DNA from 4 places in the Blautia acetigignens genome. Region 1 is predicted to be linked to each of the others. Evidence: riboswitches for the same ligand, from Rfam matches in the RefSeq annotation. Region 1 holds a riboswitch; each other region holds the start of a gene.
The links. Region 1 has a riboswitch for cobalamin ahead of OCV70_RS01280 (cysteine-rich small domain-containing protein). Riboswitches for the same ligand answer to the same signal wherever they lie in the genome.

Region 1 (4,496 bases):
TTGTATGTCTGACACTGGCAATTTTAATGTGCGGCTCACAGGCAGTAAGCGTAATGGCTGACCGCGAGAGCGACTTAAGAGAAGAGCAGGCTTGGACAAGCCAGCAGCTGGATGCTACATATGCACGTATGAATGCTCTCTGGGAGCAGAAACAGCAGCTTGAGAGCCAGATCGATTCCCTGAATTCCGATCTTGTTAATGTCATGGTTTCCATTCAGACTCTTGAGAATGATATTGCTTCCAAGGAAGCGGAAATTGAGAAAACCCAGGGCGACCTGACTAAGGCACAGAACGCCAAGGATAAACAGTACAGCTCCATGAAGAAACGTATCCAGTATCTTTATGAAAAAGGCGGAAACAATGCATGGTTCCAGATGATGCTCAACGCAGACAACCTTGCAGATCTTCTTACCAGGGCAGAGTACACACAGCAGATGTATGAGCAGGACAGAGAGAGCCTTCAGAAGTATGCGAGAACCATTGAAGAGGTTCAGAAGTTAGAAGATCAGTACGAGCAGGAGAAAGCTGATTTCGAGACAATGAAACAGGAGTATGAGGCACAGCAGTCCAATCTTCAGTATCAGCTGGATGTAACCCGTGCAAACAGTGCTGACTGCGAGAATGAGATCGCATACGCGCAGCAGCAGGCTACCGAGTATGCAAACCTTCTTGCAGAGCAGCAGGCTGAGATCGAGCAGCTTGAGGCAGAGCGTATTGCAGCTGAGGAAGAGGCAAGACGTCAGGCAGAGGCAGAAGCAGCTGCTGCAGCAGCTGCCGCACAGGAAGCAGAAGAGTCACAGAGTGATGAAAGCTATGATGACTACAGTGAAGATGATAGTGAGGACTACAGCGACAGTTCAGATACAGATGTTCAGTATGACGAGGATGGAGACGTTGTAAGCGGAAGCTCTGATTCTTCTTCTGATTATGAATATGATGAGTATGGAAACGTAATCGACAGCGATAATACAGTAGATTATGACAGCTACTCTGAAAGTTCTTCCAGCAGCTCATCCAGCAGTTCTTCCGGCTCAGGATCTTCTGTAGTGAACTATGCAACACAGTTTGTTGGAAATCCATATGTATGGGGCGGAACAAGCCTGACAAATGGTGCTGACTGCTCTGGGTTCGTACAGAGCGTATATGCAAACTTCGGCGTCAGCCTTCCGAGAACTTCCTATGAGCAGCAGAATGCAGGAACTGAAGTTTCCTATGCAGATGCACAGCCAGGAGATCTGATCTGCTACGGCGGTCATGTCGCAATCTACATGGGAAATGGACAGATTGTACACGCGTCCAACTCCAGAGACGGAATCAAGATCAGCGACAATGCTGCATACAGAACCATTACATCTGTAAGACGTCTTGTGTAATTGCAGCATAGGCCTGAATAAATACAGTACCTGCATCGGCGGGCATATTTAATGAAAGAATTTGAATCCCTCCCGGATCCTCGCTATGGAATCCGGGAGGTTTTTTGATGGTGGGATTGTTTTGGGCTTTATGGTGAAAACTTGAGGGTGTCCGAAACAGAGTATAAAAGCGGAATTTGCTTTCCATAATTTTGATAAATAAATAACAGATTACGGGTTGACAAATACTTAGGCAGGTGGTACTATGATGTCAGTATAATTCCATATTGAACATATTAAGTGCTGGTAGCTATTAGCTGGCAGAAAGAGGGAATCAGGTGAGAAACCTGAGCGATCCGGTCACTGTAACAGAGGAGCAAGTCTCAGAGTCCATTGTGCGTATGCATGAGAAGGAGAGATGATGCGATGATTCTGGAGCCAGGAAACCTGCTTAGTATGGCGAGGTTAAACTTCCGATGAAAGTGTAACAACCAGTTTTAGGGAATCCGCAGCCCTGGAATGTTGTCCGCTTTTGTGAGTGGACATTTTTTATGGAATATCGCCTGTTCAGATGAATTATACAGATTAAATGGCAGGCGATACTACTTTGGATGAAACCGTTCCCTCCGCGTATATATGAACGGGTCATATTCTACCCCGGAGTAGCATCGCTCCCTCTTAAATATCTGCGAGAATTTTGAAGCCGCGTAAGCGGTTATTTTTTTATTTAATTGAAAATGATATAGAAGATTTCTACTATAAAAATCCTGCGGAAAAGGAATTTGTTAGGGCAGATGAGAAAGGAGCCGGAAAATGGAAAAGAATTATTGGGAAGGCAAGGAATATTCCTACTTCAGTCATAAGAACTGCGAATTTTTTCCCTGTCATAAAGGCGCAGATCCGGAGGATTTCAACTGCCTGTTCTGCTATTGTCCACTCTATGCATTAGGGGATAAATGCGGCGGGAATTTCCACTACAACGAAAAAGGCTTCAAGGACTGCACTAACTGCCAGCTTCCCCACAAACGGAAAAATTATGGCTATGTCACCGGGAAGTATCAGGAACTGGCTGATTTGATGAAGAAGGTACGTGAAAATCAGGACGTAAAAGAAAAGTAAAACAAAAAGTTTCCCTACCCACAAATTGGGTGCAGGGAAACTTTTTATTTTGCAGATAAAATTAGCAGGAGCGGTATTTACTAACAAGTCGTTTGCTTGAACAATCACACACTACCGCATACTGAGAATCATCTTCAGCTTCGGAATCTGGTTATTCAGGATCAGTCCCTCCGGGAACATAGCCTGATGGACAAAATCTGCCGCATAAGTGAAATCCCCAATATGCTCTGCCCCATGACTGTCGCTGGACAGTACAATTGGAACCAGATATTTGCGGCAGCATCTTAAAATTTCCGCACAGTTGCTGCGGGTATCTCCGCGATAGCCATAAGGCGCAAGAGAAGCCTCATTCATCTCCAGAAGAACCCCATTTTCTCCGGCTGCCTTTACAACTGCATCATAATCTACCGGATACTGGGTATTATCAATATGCCCCAGAATCTTTACCATAGGATTTTTCATCACATTAAGAAAGGCTTTGGTGTTTTCCTCTTTGCTGGCTGGATGGAAATTCTGGGCGTGTATGCTGGCAATAGAATAGTCCAGCTTCTCAAGCAGCTCCTGCTCCAGGTCAACCTTGCCGTTCACATCCAAAATATTCAGTTCAATCCCATATAATAATTCCACATTAAAACGCTTCCGCGGCGAATAAGTAAGACTGCGGAAATAAGACGCGGTTCCTGCTGCAAGAGTAGCTGGCCCGTGGTCTGTAATGCCAAGAAGCTTTAACCCTTTGCGTGAAGCTGACTTAGCCATGTCGCTGATGGTGCAGCTTGTTCCGTGCCCGCTTGCGATAGAGTGGGTATGCATATCGGAAAGATACATAAAAAATCATCTCCTGTTAAGAAGTCTGTGCATTCGGAAAGTTTAAAAAGCTGTGAATGCCTGTACTGTTTTCAGTATGACAGAGCAGAAAAAGACTGTCAACTGTAAAATAAGAAAAATTTGGAAAAACAAATAAAAACAACACATAAACACAAGAAAAACCACATATATGTGTAGGAAAAGTGTTGCTTTTTGTTGACAGTCAAAACACCGGATAGTATAATTACGGTAGAAAAACAGCAAAAGATTTTGTATATATATTAAACTTTCAGGTATGGGAATGCTGTATGCTGACGGCAGGATCAGCCAAAGTTTCAGACAGGAGGAAAAATGGGATATACAGATAACATGTCTCCGGAAATGAAGCAGCGCATTGTGCAGGAGCTTGTACCAGGCAAGCAGATTTCCCTGGCACATATCATTGCCAATCCGGATAAGATTCTTTACACCAAATTAGGACTTGACCCGTCTCTGGATTATTCAAGGGCAGCCATTGGAATTATGACTGTCAGCCCTGCAGAGACAGCCATTATTATGGCAGACATTGCCATGAAGTCATCCGGCATTGAGCTGGGCTTTGTAGACCGCTTCAGCGGAAGCCTGATCATCACAGGCACTGTATCTGAGGTGGAAGCTTCCACAAGCGCCATTCTGGACTATGTGGGAAACAAGCTGGGCTTTACCTTATGCCCGATCACAAGGACCTGATATAATATGAAGAAACTGGTTCTCATCGGCCGCAGCGAAGCTGGCAAAACAACCCTGACCCAGGCTTTGCGCGGAGAAAAAATACACTATCACAAAACACAATATGTAAATAATTTTGATGTAATCGTAGACACGCCAGGAGAGTATGCCCAGACCCAAGGGCTTGGACACGCCCTGGCGTTGTATACATATGAATCCGATGTTGTGGGACTTCTGGTATCAGCTATCGAGCCGTACTGCCTGTTTCCCCCATGCATCACCTGCATGGCCAACCGCGAGGTGATCGGCATTGTCACCAAGATCCATAATCCCCAGGCCAATGTGAAGCTGGCAACCTCCTGGCTGCAGCTGGCCGGCTGCAAAAAGATCTTTTATGTGGATTCCAAGCAGCAGGAAGGCATCCCGGAAATCCTGGAATATCTCCGGGAAGAGGGAGATGTAATGCCCTGGGAAGAGGCTCCTGGAAAGCCAAAGGCGGACCTGGATGAGCCT
Region 2 (4,496 bases), on a different contig from region 1:
CCAGGGCCTTCTCCGCATCGGAGACAGACTCCTTCTGACCAGATTGGCTCTTAGAAGAGCAGCCGTACCCGGCTTGTTCAACAGCTGAAATAATGGCTGAGGCTGTGGCGGTACCTTCAACGCCCATGGAATTGGTAAGCAGGCTCACTGAGCAGGCGGTAACCCCCGGAACCTTGCTGACTGCTTTTTCTACACGGGCGCTGCAGGCTGCGCAGCTCATGCCGGTGACATTGTATTGTTCCATAATAAAATTCCTCCTTATACGGGACACGCCTTATTATATAAGCTGGATAAGGTTTTTGAACTTTTGCCCCTAACTTGATATCTGCGAATTGCTCCGCAGCAAAGCTGCTCCCGCAATTCTCGAACATTCGGAATCCGCTGATTTACTGCGTAAATCGCTACTTCCTCATGTTCGGCGGGTCCCAAGTTCAAACGCCTTATCGTGCAAGCACGAACGGCTTTTTGACCTTTTGACCCTGATACTCTCATTTATTTCATAAGCTTCTGCAGTGTTGCAACAAGCTCATCAATGGTCTCGTCCTTACCCTCCCGAATATCTCTTGCCACGCAGGTTCGGATATGGTTGGCAAGAAGCTCTTTATTAAAGGCGTTCACTGCGGCATTTACAGCGGCGGACTGGATCAGGATGTCATTGCAGTAGGCATCGTTCTCCAGCATTCCTATAATGCCCCGGATCTGGCCTTCAATACGCTTCAGACGGTTGACCAGCTTTCTTCGCTCCGCTTCGGAACGCAAGGTGTGCTTGGTGCAGCAGGAACAGACCTTCTGTGCAGGTTCCTGGCTGGAAAGGGGTTCAGTATCGGCTGCAGTGTGGCTGCAGCAGGCTTCGGATTTATGATCAGCTGTCATAGGCAGGCTCCTTTCTTATTAAACAAATGATTGGCCGGAAACTGCGAACCGGCGTTTTAACTTTCAAATACCCATTGGGGGTATCTTGCCTATGCACTTAATATATACCCCCTGAGGGTATTTGTCAAGGGCTTTTTTGTTTCATTGTGGAGTTACAGCAGGTTAAAATATATCTGTCTGAAAGTCCATTGATATAGATTGTATATTCATAAAATATCCATAATACATTCATAAAAAATACATAAAATTATGGTATCTATTAGATATCCGAGTCGAATATGTATAATGATATAACGCAAAGGTCGCATTATGAACATGATGCATAAGAGAGAATCCGGTGAGAATCCGGAACGATGCCGTCACTGTGTAAGGGAGCTGCTTCAGAGCCCACTGGGTAACCGGGAAGGGGAAGCGGTGTTGAACGAAGTCAGGAGAACTGCCTTGGCGTGGAATTGTGGGTCTGCGGTACACAGAACCTTATTCTCATAGCAATATATAGGAATGATACCAGTGTCAAAAGAGCTTTTGACGTTCATATCATTGTAATCCTGTTTGGAGGAAATGTGTTTATGAGGAAAGTGCAGCTGCAGAGTTTGCAGCTGCTTTTTTACAAAGCAGGAATCACAGAAGCTTCCTGCCGTAGAAAAAGCCCTGCCGGGCCGTGTCCTTATACATAATTCAATCCGGAAATACAGGAAAAAAGAGGAAAAAGAAATGAAAAGAAAATCTTTATTAGCACTGCTTCTTGCAGCATCCATGGCAGCAAGCATGACTGCAGCAACAGGAACTGTTGCATTTGCAGAGGAAGCAACAGAGGAGACAACTGACGAAGCAGCAGATGACGCAGACGATGCAGAAGCAGCAGATGACGCTGAGGCAGCAGATGACACTGAGACAGCAGATGATGCAGAGGCATCTGACGCAGATCAGGAGGCAGCTGATAAAGTTGCAGCACTTATCGATGCAATCTATGTTCAGGAGAGAACAGACGACACAGATGCACAGTGCAAGGAAGCTAAGGAAGCATGGGATGCTCTGACAGACGCTCAGAAAGAGCTGGTAGAGGGAGAAGAAGCAAGCCCGGAATATTTCGGACGCGATACAGGAGATGCTTCCAAGGATGATCCTCGTAACCAGGATGAGATCGGTGAGAACGAGCTTCTTGTAGTAAGCTTTGGTACTTCCTTCAACGACAGCCGTGTTGAGGATATCAAAGGAATCGAGGATGCTCTTGCAGAAGCTTTCCCGGACTGGTCTGTAAGAAGAGCATTTACCGCTCAGATCATCATCAACCATGTACAGGCAAGAGATGATGAGCACATCGACAACATGCAGCAGGCACTTGACCGTGCAGTAGCAAACGGTGTTAAGAATCTGGTTGTTCAGCCTACACACCTTATGCACGGTGCAGAGTACGATGAGATGGTAGAAGCTATCGATGAGTACAAAGATAAATTTGAGTCTGTAGCAATCGCTGAGCCAATGCTTGGTGAGGTTGGATCAGACGCTACTGCTATCAACGAAGACAAGGCTGCTGTTGCACAGGCAGTTACAGATGCAGCTGTAAAGAGCGCAGGATATGACAGCATGGAAGCTGCTGCTGAGGATGGAACCGCATTCGTATTCATGGGACACGGAACCTCTCACACAGCAAATGTTACATACAACCAGATGCAGACACAGATGGAGAAGCTTGGATTTACAAACGCATTCATCGGTACTGTAGAGGGTGAGCCGGAAGATACCGCTTGCGATGTTGTAATCGACAAAGTAAAAGATGCAGGCTTCAAGAAGGTTGTTCTTCGTCCGCTTATGGTTGTTGCAGGTGACCATGCAAACAACGATATGGCCGGTGACGATGAGGATTCCTGGAAGAGCATGTTCGAGGCTTCCGGAGAGTTCGATGAGATCGATTGCCAGATCGAAGGACTTGGAAGAATTGATGCAGTTGAGCAGCTTTATGTAGAGCATACTCAGGAAGCAATTGATTCTATTGCAAAATAATCTGTTGATGTTTTATTTTCAATTCATCAAAAAGTAAGGAGAAAAGTTATTATGAAACGTTCATTAGTCATTTTATTATCAGCAGTAAGTATTTCCACTATGACAGCAGGAAGTGTTGCACCTGTATGGGCTGAAGCGGCACAGACAGAAGCTGCCAAAGCAGAGGACACCGCAGAAGCTGAGCTTGAAGACGGCGTATACGGTGTGGAATTTGACACAGACAGCGGCATGTTCCATGTAAATGAGGCATGCAATGGAAGAGCAGTTCTTACAGTGAAGGATGGCAAAATGACCGTTCATATTACACTTGTCTCCAAGAATATCGTAAATCTTTTCCTTGGAACAGCTGAGGACGCACAGAAGGATGGAGCTGAACTGATCCAGCCTACTACAGATACTGTTACCTACAGTGACGGAATGTCAGAGGAGGTTTACGGCTTCAATGTTCCGGTTGAGAAGCTGGACGAAGAGTTTGACCTTGCCATCCTTGGCAAAAAGGGTAAATGGTATGATCATAAGGTCAGCGTAAAAGATGCAAAAGAGCAGACTGAGGAAGAGAAAAACGCAGTAGTGATCGGTGAGGATGACAGCGAGACAGCAGATGCTGAAGCAAAAGAAGCAGAGGATTCCAAAAACTGATTTTCACAGCTAACAAGTAAACCCTTACAATATTTCTTATAAAAAGACAGGCCCCGGGCAATATCATTTCTGTTAAATGATATTGATTCCGGGAAGCCTGTCTTTTTATATATCTGTTTTAATTTTCTTTTCCCTCTCCTGCAAAGTATTCCTTTGTCAGTCTTACAACTGTTCCGGAGAGCAGGAATAATGCAATCAGGTTGGGGATTGCCATAAGACCGTTAAAGGTTTCGGCAATATTCCACATCAATCCAAGATTTGCAGTGGCACCAAGGATAGCAACCAGAGCATAGACAACCATAAATGGTTTGATTACTTTTTCGGAAAACAGGAATTCGATACAGCGTGCACCGTAAAGGCCCCATCCAAGTGCTGTGGAAAAAGCGAAGCAGCACATTGCAACTGCAGTGAAAATGGATACCCAGTTTCCATATGTAGAAGTAAATCCAAGGATGGTCAGCTCAGCACCTGCGGCTTCTCCGTAAGTGATGGGAACGCCGCTGCACAGAATAACAAGTGCAGTCAGAGTACAGATGACGATGGTATCTGTAAATACTTCAAAAATTCCGAACATACCTTGCTTTACCGGCTTCTTGGTATCTGCACATGCATGTGCAATGGATCCGGTACCAAGACCGGCTTCATTGGAAAAGATACCACGGGAAACACCCTTTTTTATACTGAGGAACATGCTTCCGATAATACCGCCGGTTACAGCGGAGGGCTGGAAAGCTCCCTTAAAAATAGAAACAAATACGGACGGAACATTCTGGATGTTCAGAAGAATTACTCCAAGTCCAAGAAGAATGTAAAGCAGTGCCATAAACGGAACAAGCTTTTCTGTTACCTGGCCGATACGCTTGATTCCACCAAGAAGGATCATGGCGATCAGAATGGCGATCACAATACCGATGATCAGATTGGATGTGGAAACTGCGCTTTCGCTAATAATGTTATAATTTAAAAGTGCGGAGTTAATA
Region 3 (4,496 bases), on a different contig from region 1:
CTGCGGTCATGTCAACCTCAAACAGGGTGATGCCTTTTGCATAGTTATACAGTTTAAAGTATTTTGCATGCTCAAGCTTGGTTTCATCCTTGTACTCAAGACCTGTGATCTCCGGTGCACTTTCATCCAGCTTCTTGTTTCCTGTGGAAAGCATGCTGTTCTCATCTGCCGGATTTTCCTTGTCTGTTTTTTTCGGATCGCTTGCACCCTTTAATGCAGCATAAATGGTGTAAGTAATCTCATGAGCCTGAGACATTCTGGTGGTCATACCGATGATGGTATTGTTCTGGTTTAATGCAATCGGGATGGTGAAGGTGGAGGTACCGCCTCCGCAGGATCCGTAATAGGTGTTGCCGTTTGCCTTTACATATCCGTAATATTCACTGCTGAATACAATTGTTGCATAGGCTTTTCCGCCGGTTACAGTAATCTTATTACAGGAAATACTTACCTTACCGGTACCGCCGGACCAGGAGAAGCTGTCTGGTGTGTAGGTTCCGTCTGCCAGTGTGGTGGAGCTGTTTACAGAGGAAGTTCCGCCGCTAAGGTCAGAGTCGTACTTGGACTCCTTGTCAGGATTTGCATCCGGTGTAGGAGTTGGAGTCGGTGTTTCGGTTGGGGTTGGAGTGCCTGTTGGAGCAACACTTGGTGTTGGTGTGGCATCCGGTTTCTGGGTGTCGTCTTTGATCTCACCAATCTTATTTAAGGTAGCAGACTCAAAGGTCAGGGTTCTGTCATACCAGCTCTGGGTTCTGTGGGAAAATGCAGCAACTGCAAGTCCTTTGTCCAGGGATGTTACCGGAATCTCATAGGTATATTTGCCGTTTGCATTTACGGTATATGGAACCCATTTGGAGGAATCTGCTTTTGCAGCCTGCTCGCTGGTTCCCACATAGAGATAATCGTATCCGGTACCGCTTAAGGTAAGGACTGCGGTCATTTTTCCGTTTTTGGAAGTGAGGGTGCAGTCTACTACGCGGAACATGGTGGAACTGGAAGTTACATTTACATTGTAGATTCCGTTGTCACATGTGCCGGATGGAATCTTGGTTGGCTCTGGTGTGGAAGTTGGCTCTGGAGTCGCGGTCGGAGCCGGAGTCTCACTTGGAGCCGGGGTAGCGGTTGGTTCCGGTGTTACCTCTGGCTCTTCGCCATATCCTGGAACTGCCGGAACACTGATGGTAAGAATGCCTTTTTCATACCAGTGCTGGCTCTTTTTGGAGTGCGGAACGACTGCAAGAGTGGTCACATCCTTGCTTGCCGGGATTTCGAAAGTGTATGTATAACCTCCTGCAGCATTTTCTTCGCCGCGAACGGCTTTGGTCTCTTTATCTGCATCGCTGGAACTTCCGAAGTAGATCATGTCATAATTCTGCTTCTCTGTGGAAAGAGTTACGATATATTTGTCACCCTCTAATTTTACAGTGGAACCAGTGATCACGAACATGGCAAATTCGTTGCCGTCTTCTTTTACCAGCTTAATACCTGCGTCCTTAATCTCGTTGTCTGGGGAATCCGGTGTAGCGGTTGGCTCCGGGGTCTCGCCTGGAGTAGGAGTTACGGTTGGTTCTGGTGTTACCTCTGGCTCCTGGCCGTATCCTGGAACTGCCGGAACACTGATGGTAAGAATGCCTTTTTCATACCAGTGCTGGCTCTTCTTGGAATGAGGTACTACAGAAACAGTCTGTGTCTCCTTGCTTGCAGGAACTTCGAAAGTGTATGTATAGCCGCCTGCTGCATTCTCTACGCCGTGGACAGCTTTTGTCTCTTTATCTGCATCGCTGGAACTTCCGAAGTAAATCATGTCATAGTTCTGCTTCTCTGTGGAAAGGGTTACGATGTATTTGTCGCCCTCTAATTTTACAGTAGAACCAGTGATCACGAACATGGCAAATTCGTTGCCGTCTTCTTTTACCAGCTTGATGCCAGCGTCCTTGATCTCGTTGTCAGAGGCTGCCGGAGTCTCGGTTGGAATTGGTGTGGCGGTAGGCTCTGGAGTTGCGGTTGGCTCCGGAGTTGCGGTTGGTTCTGGTGTGGCAGTTGGTTCCGGGGCTTTCATTCCTGGAACGTTCAGCTTCAGATCCTGGGTCGTATACCATGCATTATTTTTTACAGAATGGGGAACCAGATAAATGGTCTGAGCTTCTGCCTTTGCATCAATTTCGAAAACGAAGGTATATCCGGTTTCTGTCTCTGTTCCTGCGATTGCATTGGCATCCATCACAGATGCAGCATCTTCTTTATGTCCAAGGTAAATCTTATTGTAGTTCTTTCCGTTAGAAGTCAGGGTTATTTTAATTTTATCACCCTTTAATTCTGCAGAGGAGCTTGCAATTTTGAACATTTTGTAAGCAGTATCATCTGCTTTATCAATGGTCATGTTTGAGCCGTCTTCTTTTAAATCCTCTGGCATGGTATAAGTGGCAATCCCATTGCCGGAAGCTTCTTCTGCAGCCGGAGCTTCTGTTACAGCTGCGTCTTCTGCTGGCTGAGCAGCAGTCTCTTCTTTGGCATCCTCTGTCTGTGCTGGCGCTTCTGTAACAGAAACCTCAGCAGTTTCTGTCTGCTCCGGAGTCTCTGTAGGTGCCGTGGTCTCTTCCGGAGCAGTTGTTTCTGCCTTCTCTTCCTGTGCAGGAGCAGTCTCCTCTTTCGGAGCTTCTGTCACAACAGCTTCTTCCGCCGGAGTTACCGTAACCTGTACGCCTGTACTCTCACTTTCTGCCTGTGTAAGGGCAGCCGGAGTGACGGTCATTGCCACAGAAAGAAACAGTGCCAGAAAGCGTTTTGAATTTCTTTTCATTTTTCTCCCTCGATTCTTTTATGGTTATCTTCTGGTATTGTTGCCTGAATAAATCAAAGACTGCCTCAGAGTATTCGGAAAATTCCAGAAAACTCTTCTAATGCAAAAAAATGCCCGCTCCCATAAGGGAACAGGCACCAGAAATCAATATATCCCATAGTCGAAATATATGCTACATGAGAATGAAGTGCTTTCCTCGGAAGCTTTCATTAACGAATTCAGCAGGTTTCCTGACTTACAGATCAATACGAAATCCAGCCTTCTCAGCAACGCATTGCCAATGGCATCTTCGGATTTCATTCCCTGTTTACAGTGACCGGATCGCTCAGGATTTGCACCTGATTCCCTCTTAACCAGCAGCTTTTTTTTCTGCAAAGGCACTGAAAACGGATTTATTCAATTCATTTCATTATAGCAGACTATTATACTGAAATCAATAGGCTGCCAAGGCACTTTCTACCTGACAGCCTACAATTTGTTACTGTTCACTCCGTGCCCAGTAACTACAATTTAACATATATTTTAAATTATTGTGCGGGAAATACGCAACATCGCTTTACTGTTTATACTGACTATACCCAACCTCTTCTGTGCGGAGCAGGTTTCCCGCCTCATCATACACGCTGCGGTAGGTTTTGCAGGTGTTGGGATCGGAGTGTTCGGTGGTGATCTCTACAGTATTGTTGTTCTCCTTTGTACCGTAAATGGATACGGTCACAGACTCTTCTGCTTCGTCATAGACTGCGAAAATCTTAATGGGATAAGAGGTATTGTTCTGGAAGCGGAAATCCTGGCTTCCGTAAACAACTGCTGCATCCAGTCCGTCATCCACATAGTCAATACGCGCTGCATGGTTATGGCGTTCTACGATGGAAAGATCCGCCTGCAGGCACGCCATAAACAGGGTGGTGGACACCTGGCAGATTCCGCCGCCGATATCCTGGGCGTGCTCGCCGCCTACGATTACCGTCGCTTCCTTATAGCCCCGCTCTTCTGTTCTGGGACCTAAGGTATCATTGTAGGAAAAAGTCTGTCCCGGCTGCAGTTCCACCCCATCGCATGCTTCTACTGCAAGCTTCAGATTGGTGATCCGGTTCTTGGTACCGCCGCCGTAAGTGGTATAGGTTCCAAGGAGGTTCAGATAAGGCAGAGCCTCAATTTCCTCCGTGGAAACCTCCGGCAAAGTAATCTCAAGAGGAATGGTGATCACAAGCCCCTCTCTTGCCCGGTCAAGCCGGTTCTGCGCAGCTTCCACATCAAAGGAAATGCCCGTCACAGCAGGAATGATCTCATTATTCTCTCCCAGGGAAGCATCGGTTGCTTCTGTATGTACCTGCTCATAATAAGCTTCCATGTCAAATTCTTCCGGCGCAGTCTCCACGGTAGGGCATTCAATCACCGCTTCGTAATCTTCCCGGGAAATGGCACTTAAGATTTCTTTTTTCAGAGCATTCAGATCCGGCCCCATTCCGGTGATTCCTTTGGTGATCACAAGACTGGTATCTGTGAGCTCACAGGAGGTCTGGATGGTAGTAGAACCATTCTGGATCCCGGCTGCATCCAGCACCGCATCTAAATCATCCTGGTTGCGCACAGTAGGCAGAAGGGTCAGTTCTTCCTTCGTCTTGCTGTTCATAAGCTGGATGCGGTCTGTCCCGTGAGTGATCCAGGAGCCATGTCCAAGAGAATAAGCACT
Region 4 (4,496 bases), on a different contig from region 1:
AAGCGTGCGGTCAGCCAGTGATCCTTATGATCGATGAGGTGGACAAAAGCTCAGATAATCAGATCTTTTTATCATTTCTTGGGCTTCTTCGCGAAAAGTATCTTCGTATGCAGCAGGGAAAAGATCAGACTTTCCAGTCGGTTGTTTTGGCAGGCGTATATGATATAAAGACTTTGAAGGTGAAAATACATCCTGAAGAAGAGTCAAAATATAACAGTCCATGGAATATTGCAGTAGATTTTGATATAAGTATGGACTTTTCCATCCAGGATATTAGAGCTATGCTGCTGGAATATGAGAGTGATTTTAAAACTGGAATGGATATAGAGCAGGTAAGTGAATTTTTGTACAATTATACTTCCGGTTATCCATATCTGGTGTCACGGCTTTGTCAGCTAGTGGATGAAAGAGTTTCGGGAAGTGAGCTTTTTCCTACTAAGAAGGAAGGCTGGAGTAAGGATGGGCTTCTTACGGCGGTGAAGATGCTGTTGGGAGAAAAGAACACACTATTTGACGATATGGTGAAAAAGCTGTCAGATTATCCGAAATTGAAGGAAATGCTCCAAAGTATTTTGTTTGGCGGAGTAAGTTTCCCATTTAAGATTGAAAATCCATTAGTTAATCTGGGAGTGACTTTTGGATTTTTAAAAGATAGGAATGGGCTTACTGCAGTATCCAATCGAATTTTTGAAACACAATTATATGATTTGTTTTTGGCGGAAATGGCGATTAACAGTGAATTGTATAAGGATGCCGGGATAGAACGTAATCGATTTATTGTGTCCGGAATGCTTCCGATGGATCTGGTGATGGAAAAATTTTGTGAGCATTATGAAGAAATATATGCAGAAAACGATCAAAAATTTATAGAGGAAAATGGAAGAAAACTTTTCTTACTTTATTTAAAACCTATTATAAATGGAACGGGAAATTATTATATTGAGGCCAGAACCAGGGATAGCAGAAGGACGGATGTAATCGTTGATTATAAGGGAAAACGCTTTATAATTGAATTGAAAATCTGGAGGGGAAACGAATATAATACCCGTGGAGAGCAGCAGCTTTTTGAATATTTGGAATTTTATAAGATGGAAAAAGGATATTTGCTGAGCTTTAATTTTAATAAGTCTAAAAAGACCGGAATCCGGGAAATCAGTTATGATGGGAAACGAATTTTGGAAGTGGTTGTTTAGTAAAATAATCGCGGATTCTGCCAATTTCATTGACAAATGCAAAATATTATATTAAACTCAGTTTGCATGATTTTAGTATAAAAATTTAATAAAGAAACCATTTTGGTGCCTGCCACGTTTTTGTAAAACGCGGCGGAGTAAACGGGAAACAGGTGAGAATCCTGTGCTATGCCGTAGCTGTAACAGTCGAGTATGCTTTTATATCCACTGAGTAATCGGGAAGGGAAAGCAGTATGATGACGCTGGAGCCAGAATACCGGCCGGAATGAAGAACTTTTGCTGCGAGTCACAGTATAGAGGTTGCGTGTAATAGAAATATTATGCCGTTAAGCCGCTGTGTCTTCAGCGGCTTTTATTATTGAAAAAACAGAGAGGACAAAGGTAAATGGCTGAATTACTGAAGGATATTCAGACATACTGGGACATGAGAGCTGGCGGATTTTCTGATGCCAGTATGGAAGAGCGAAAGACAGAACCGGGAAAGCACTGGGAAAATATTTTCCGCAATTCTCTGGAAGAAGGGTGCACGGTACTGGACGATGGCTGCGGTGCCGGATTTTTTACCACCTTGTTAGCGTCTATGGGATATCAGGTAACTGCCGTGGACTACAGCCCCAAAATGCTGGAAGAAGTCAGAAAAAATCTGGATGCGGAAAATCTGAAGGCGGATCTTAAGCAGATGGATGTACAGAATCTGGAATTTCCGGACAACAGCTTCGATGCAGTGGTGTCAAGAAATGTATTCTGGAATCTGGAGCATGCGGATAAAGCCTATGAGGAAGTAAGCCGGGTTCTGAAAAAAGGCGGAATTCTGATTCTGGAAGATGGAAATTACTACCGCCATTATTTCAGCGAGAAATATGAAAAGATGTACCAGGAATTTCAGAAGCTGTACGGTGACGAAGAGAATCAGGGCTGTCACGCACGCCATAACAAAGAAAATGTAGATTTCCATATTATGGAAGAAATTGCGAAAAAACTGCCCATGAGCCAGGTTGACCGCCCGGCATGGGATTTTGGTAAACTGGTAGACCTGGGATTTCGCAAAATACAGGTAGAAGTTTCTGGCAGTCCGCTGCCAATGAGCTTTTGCATTGTAGCACAGAAAGGCTGAAAAAGTGAAAAAAGAAATTTGTAAGCGACTAGTTTCACTTGTAATTATCCTGTTTGGACTTTCCATTATGACCTTTGGACTTACATATATTCTGCCATCCAATCCGGCAGAGCAGCTGGCGGAATCCATGGGTGCTGGTCATGACAGAGAAGTAATTGCAAAGATTGAAGAAAAATATGGATTAAACAAATCCTTCGGCGAACAGTATATAAGCTGGCTGAAGGGAGCTTTACACGGTGATTTCGGAATGTCGGTAAAGTATGCACAGCCGGTCTCCCAGGTGCTTGGAAGAAAGCTTCCCAATACCATTAAGCTGGCAGTTGCTTCTTTTATTCTGATGCTTCTGATTTCTTTTCCGCTGGGAATTTTATCAGCAGTGTATAAGGATAAGGCAGCAGATTATATTATCCGGTTTATGTCCTTCCTTGGAATTTCACTGCCAAGCTTCTGGGGCGGTATGATGCTGATCTATCTGCTGGCAGTCAATCTGCACTGGCTTCCGGTTGGCGGATCAGATTCCTTCAAAAGCCTGATCATGCCAGCCATCACCTTATCATTAAGCATGAGCGCATATTATATAAGGCGAATCCGGGCGGTAATGGTAGAGCAGATGAACGAAGAATACATCAATGGCTGTCAGGCCAGAGGCGTGGGAAGATTCCGCACCATCTTTTTCCATGTGCTTCCCAACTCCTTGCTTACAGTAGTAACCATGCTGGGAATGTCCTTCGGCGGCCTGCTTGGAGGAACCATGATCGTGGAAACGGTTTTCAGCTGGAATGGAATTGGAAGTGCGGCTGTGGCTGCTATTTCCGGAAGAGATTATCAGCTGATCCAGGGATATGTTATGTGGATGGGATGCATTTACGTTCTGGTAAATCTTTTGGTGGACATTTCATATCAGTGGCTTGATCCAAGAATCAGGAGAGGAGCCGTACAGCATGAAGAGTAAGAAAAAAATATGGATCCGTTTTGGAATTTCGGCAGCATTTGCAGTGATTTTCCTATTGTTTGCGTTGTTTGCCGGGAAATTTGCTCCATACGATCCTCTTGAAACACACTATACCGATTTATTGAAAGCACCTTGCAAACAGTATCTTCTGGGAACAGACCAGATGGGAAGAGATATTTTTTCTAGAATCCTCTATGGAGGAAAAACTTCTCTTCTGATTGCCTTTGCAGTGACTGCGATTATTTCAGTTGTGGGAATTCTGGTGGGAACAGCAGCCGGTTTCTGGGGCGGCGCGTTTGATGCAGTGTTGATGCGTCTTTCCGATATGCTCATGGCTTTTCCAGGATCAATTTTCACAATTGCACTGGTTAGCTTCCTGGGAACAGGACTTCCCAATCTGATCCTTGCAATGACCCTCACTGGATGGACTTATTACGCGAGAATCAGCCGTTCCCTGGTTCTTTCCATAAAGAACAATACCTACATAGAACAGGCCAGACTGGGCGGAGCCAACAATTTCCGCATTATGACAGGCTACATTATCCCAAATGTTATGCCTTCCCTTCTGGTAAATATCACCCAGGATATTGGAAGCAAGCTTCTGACGATTGCAGGACTTTCCCTGTTAGGACTTGGCTCCCAGCCGCCTACGCCGGAATGGGGCTACATGCTTTCAGAAGGAAAAGATTATATGTATTCAGCGCCCTGGATGCTTATGGCACCGGGAATGGTAATTTTGATAAATGTTATTATATTCAACTTATTGGGAGACTGTATTCAGGATCTGATGAATCCCAAAGGAAAAAAATAATGATGTTTACTTTCTGCCCCAGAGGTTGGAAGGATGAACATAGATAAAGTAAACATGCACATAACAACAGGAGGAGAAAAAACAAAATGAAAAAACGGTTAATGTCTTTATTATTTGCAGGAGTTATGGCTTGCAGCGTAATGGGAAGCGGTGTTACAACATTTGCTGCTGACAACGACAGCCACATCAATCTGGCACTTTTCACTTACATTGAAGGTATGGATCCGGCAACAGACTGGTGCGGATGGAACCTTACCCGCTGCGGTGTTGGTGAGACACTTGTAACTGTAAACGAGAACATGGAGATTGTTGGACAGTTAGCAGATGAGTGGGAGCAGACAGATGACACAACCTATCGTTTCCATATTCGCCAGGGCGTAAAATTCAGCAATGGTACAGAGTTAACACCTGAAATCGTAAAAGATT

Region 2: it holds a riboswitch for cobalamin, as region 1 does, so the genes downstream of both, OCV70_RS15185 (sirohydrochlorin cobaltochelatase) here and OCV70_RS01280 (cysteine-rich small domain-containing protein) in region 1, are expected to answer to the same signal.
Region 3: it holds a riboswitch for cobalamin, as region 1 does, so the genes downstream of both, OCV70_RS06795 (MSCRAMM family adhesin) here and OCV70_RS01280 (cysteine-rich small domain-containing protein) in region 1, are expected to answer to the same signal.
Region 4: it holds a riboswitch for cobalamin, as region 1 does, so the genes downstream of both, OCV70_RS11950 (class I SAM-dependent methyltransferase) here and OCV70_RS01280 (cysteine-rich small domain-containing protein) in region 1, are expected to answer to the same signal.

Annotation. Positions count from the first base shown of each region.
Region 1 covers NZ_JAOQJM010000001.1:280,175-284,670, reverse strand. Annotated here, with positions in the region: gene OCV70_RS01285 (C40 family peptidase) at 1-1,373, shown strand, start outside; cobalamin riboswitch at 1,634-1,821, shown strand; gene OCV70_RS01280 (cysteine-rich small domain-containing protein) at 2,166-2,471, shown strand; gene OCV70_RS01275 (phosphatase) at 2,583-3,296, opposite strand; gene OCV70_RS01270 (BMC domain-containing protein) at 3,627-4,004, shown strand; gene OCV70_RS01265 (EutP/PduV family microcompartment system protein) at 4,011-4,496, shown strand, end outside.
Region 2 covers NZ_JAOQJM010000015.1:37,460-41,955, forward strand. Annotated here, with positions in the region: gene OCV70_RS15175 (heavy metal translocating P-type ATPase) at 1-244, opposite strand, end outside; gene OCV70_RS15180 (metal-sensing transcriptional repressor) at 493-873, opposite strand; cobalamin riboswitch at 1,156-1,331, shown strand; gene OCV70_RS15185 (sirohydrochlorin cobaltochelatase) at 1,588-2,877, shown strand; gene OCV70_RS15190 (hypothetical protein) at 2,929-3,516, shown strand; gene OCV70_RS15195 (alanine/glycine:cation symporter family protein) at 3,635-4,496, opposite strand, start outside.
Region 3 covers NZ_JAOQJM010000004.1:54,865-59,360, forward strand. Annotated here, with positions in the region: gene OCV70_RS06795 (MSCRAMM family adhesin) at 1-2,800, opposite strand, end outside; cobalamin riboswitch at 3,004-3,200, opposite strand; gene OCV70_RS06800 (VanW family protein) at 3,357-4,496, opposite strand, start outside.
Region 4 covers NZ_JAOQJM010000009.1:80,321-84,816, reverse strand. Annotated here, with positions in the region: gene OCV70_RS11955 (AAA-like domain-containing protein) at 1-1,193, shown strand, start outside; cobalamin riboswitch at 1,280-1,472, shown strand; gene OCV70_RS11950 (class I SAM-dependent methyltransferase) at 1,579-2,307, shown strand; gene nikB (nickel ABC transporter permease) at 2,312-3,259, shown strand; gene OCV70_RS11940 (ABC transporter permease) at 3,249-4,070, shown strand; gene OCV70_RS11935 (ABC transporter substrate-binding protein) at 4,157-4,496, shown strand, end outside.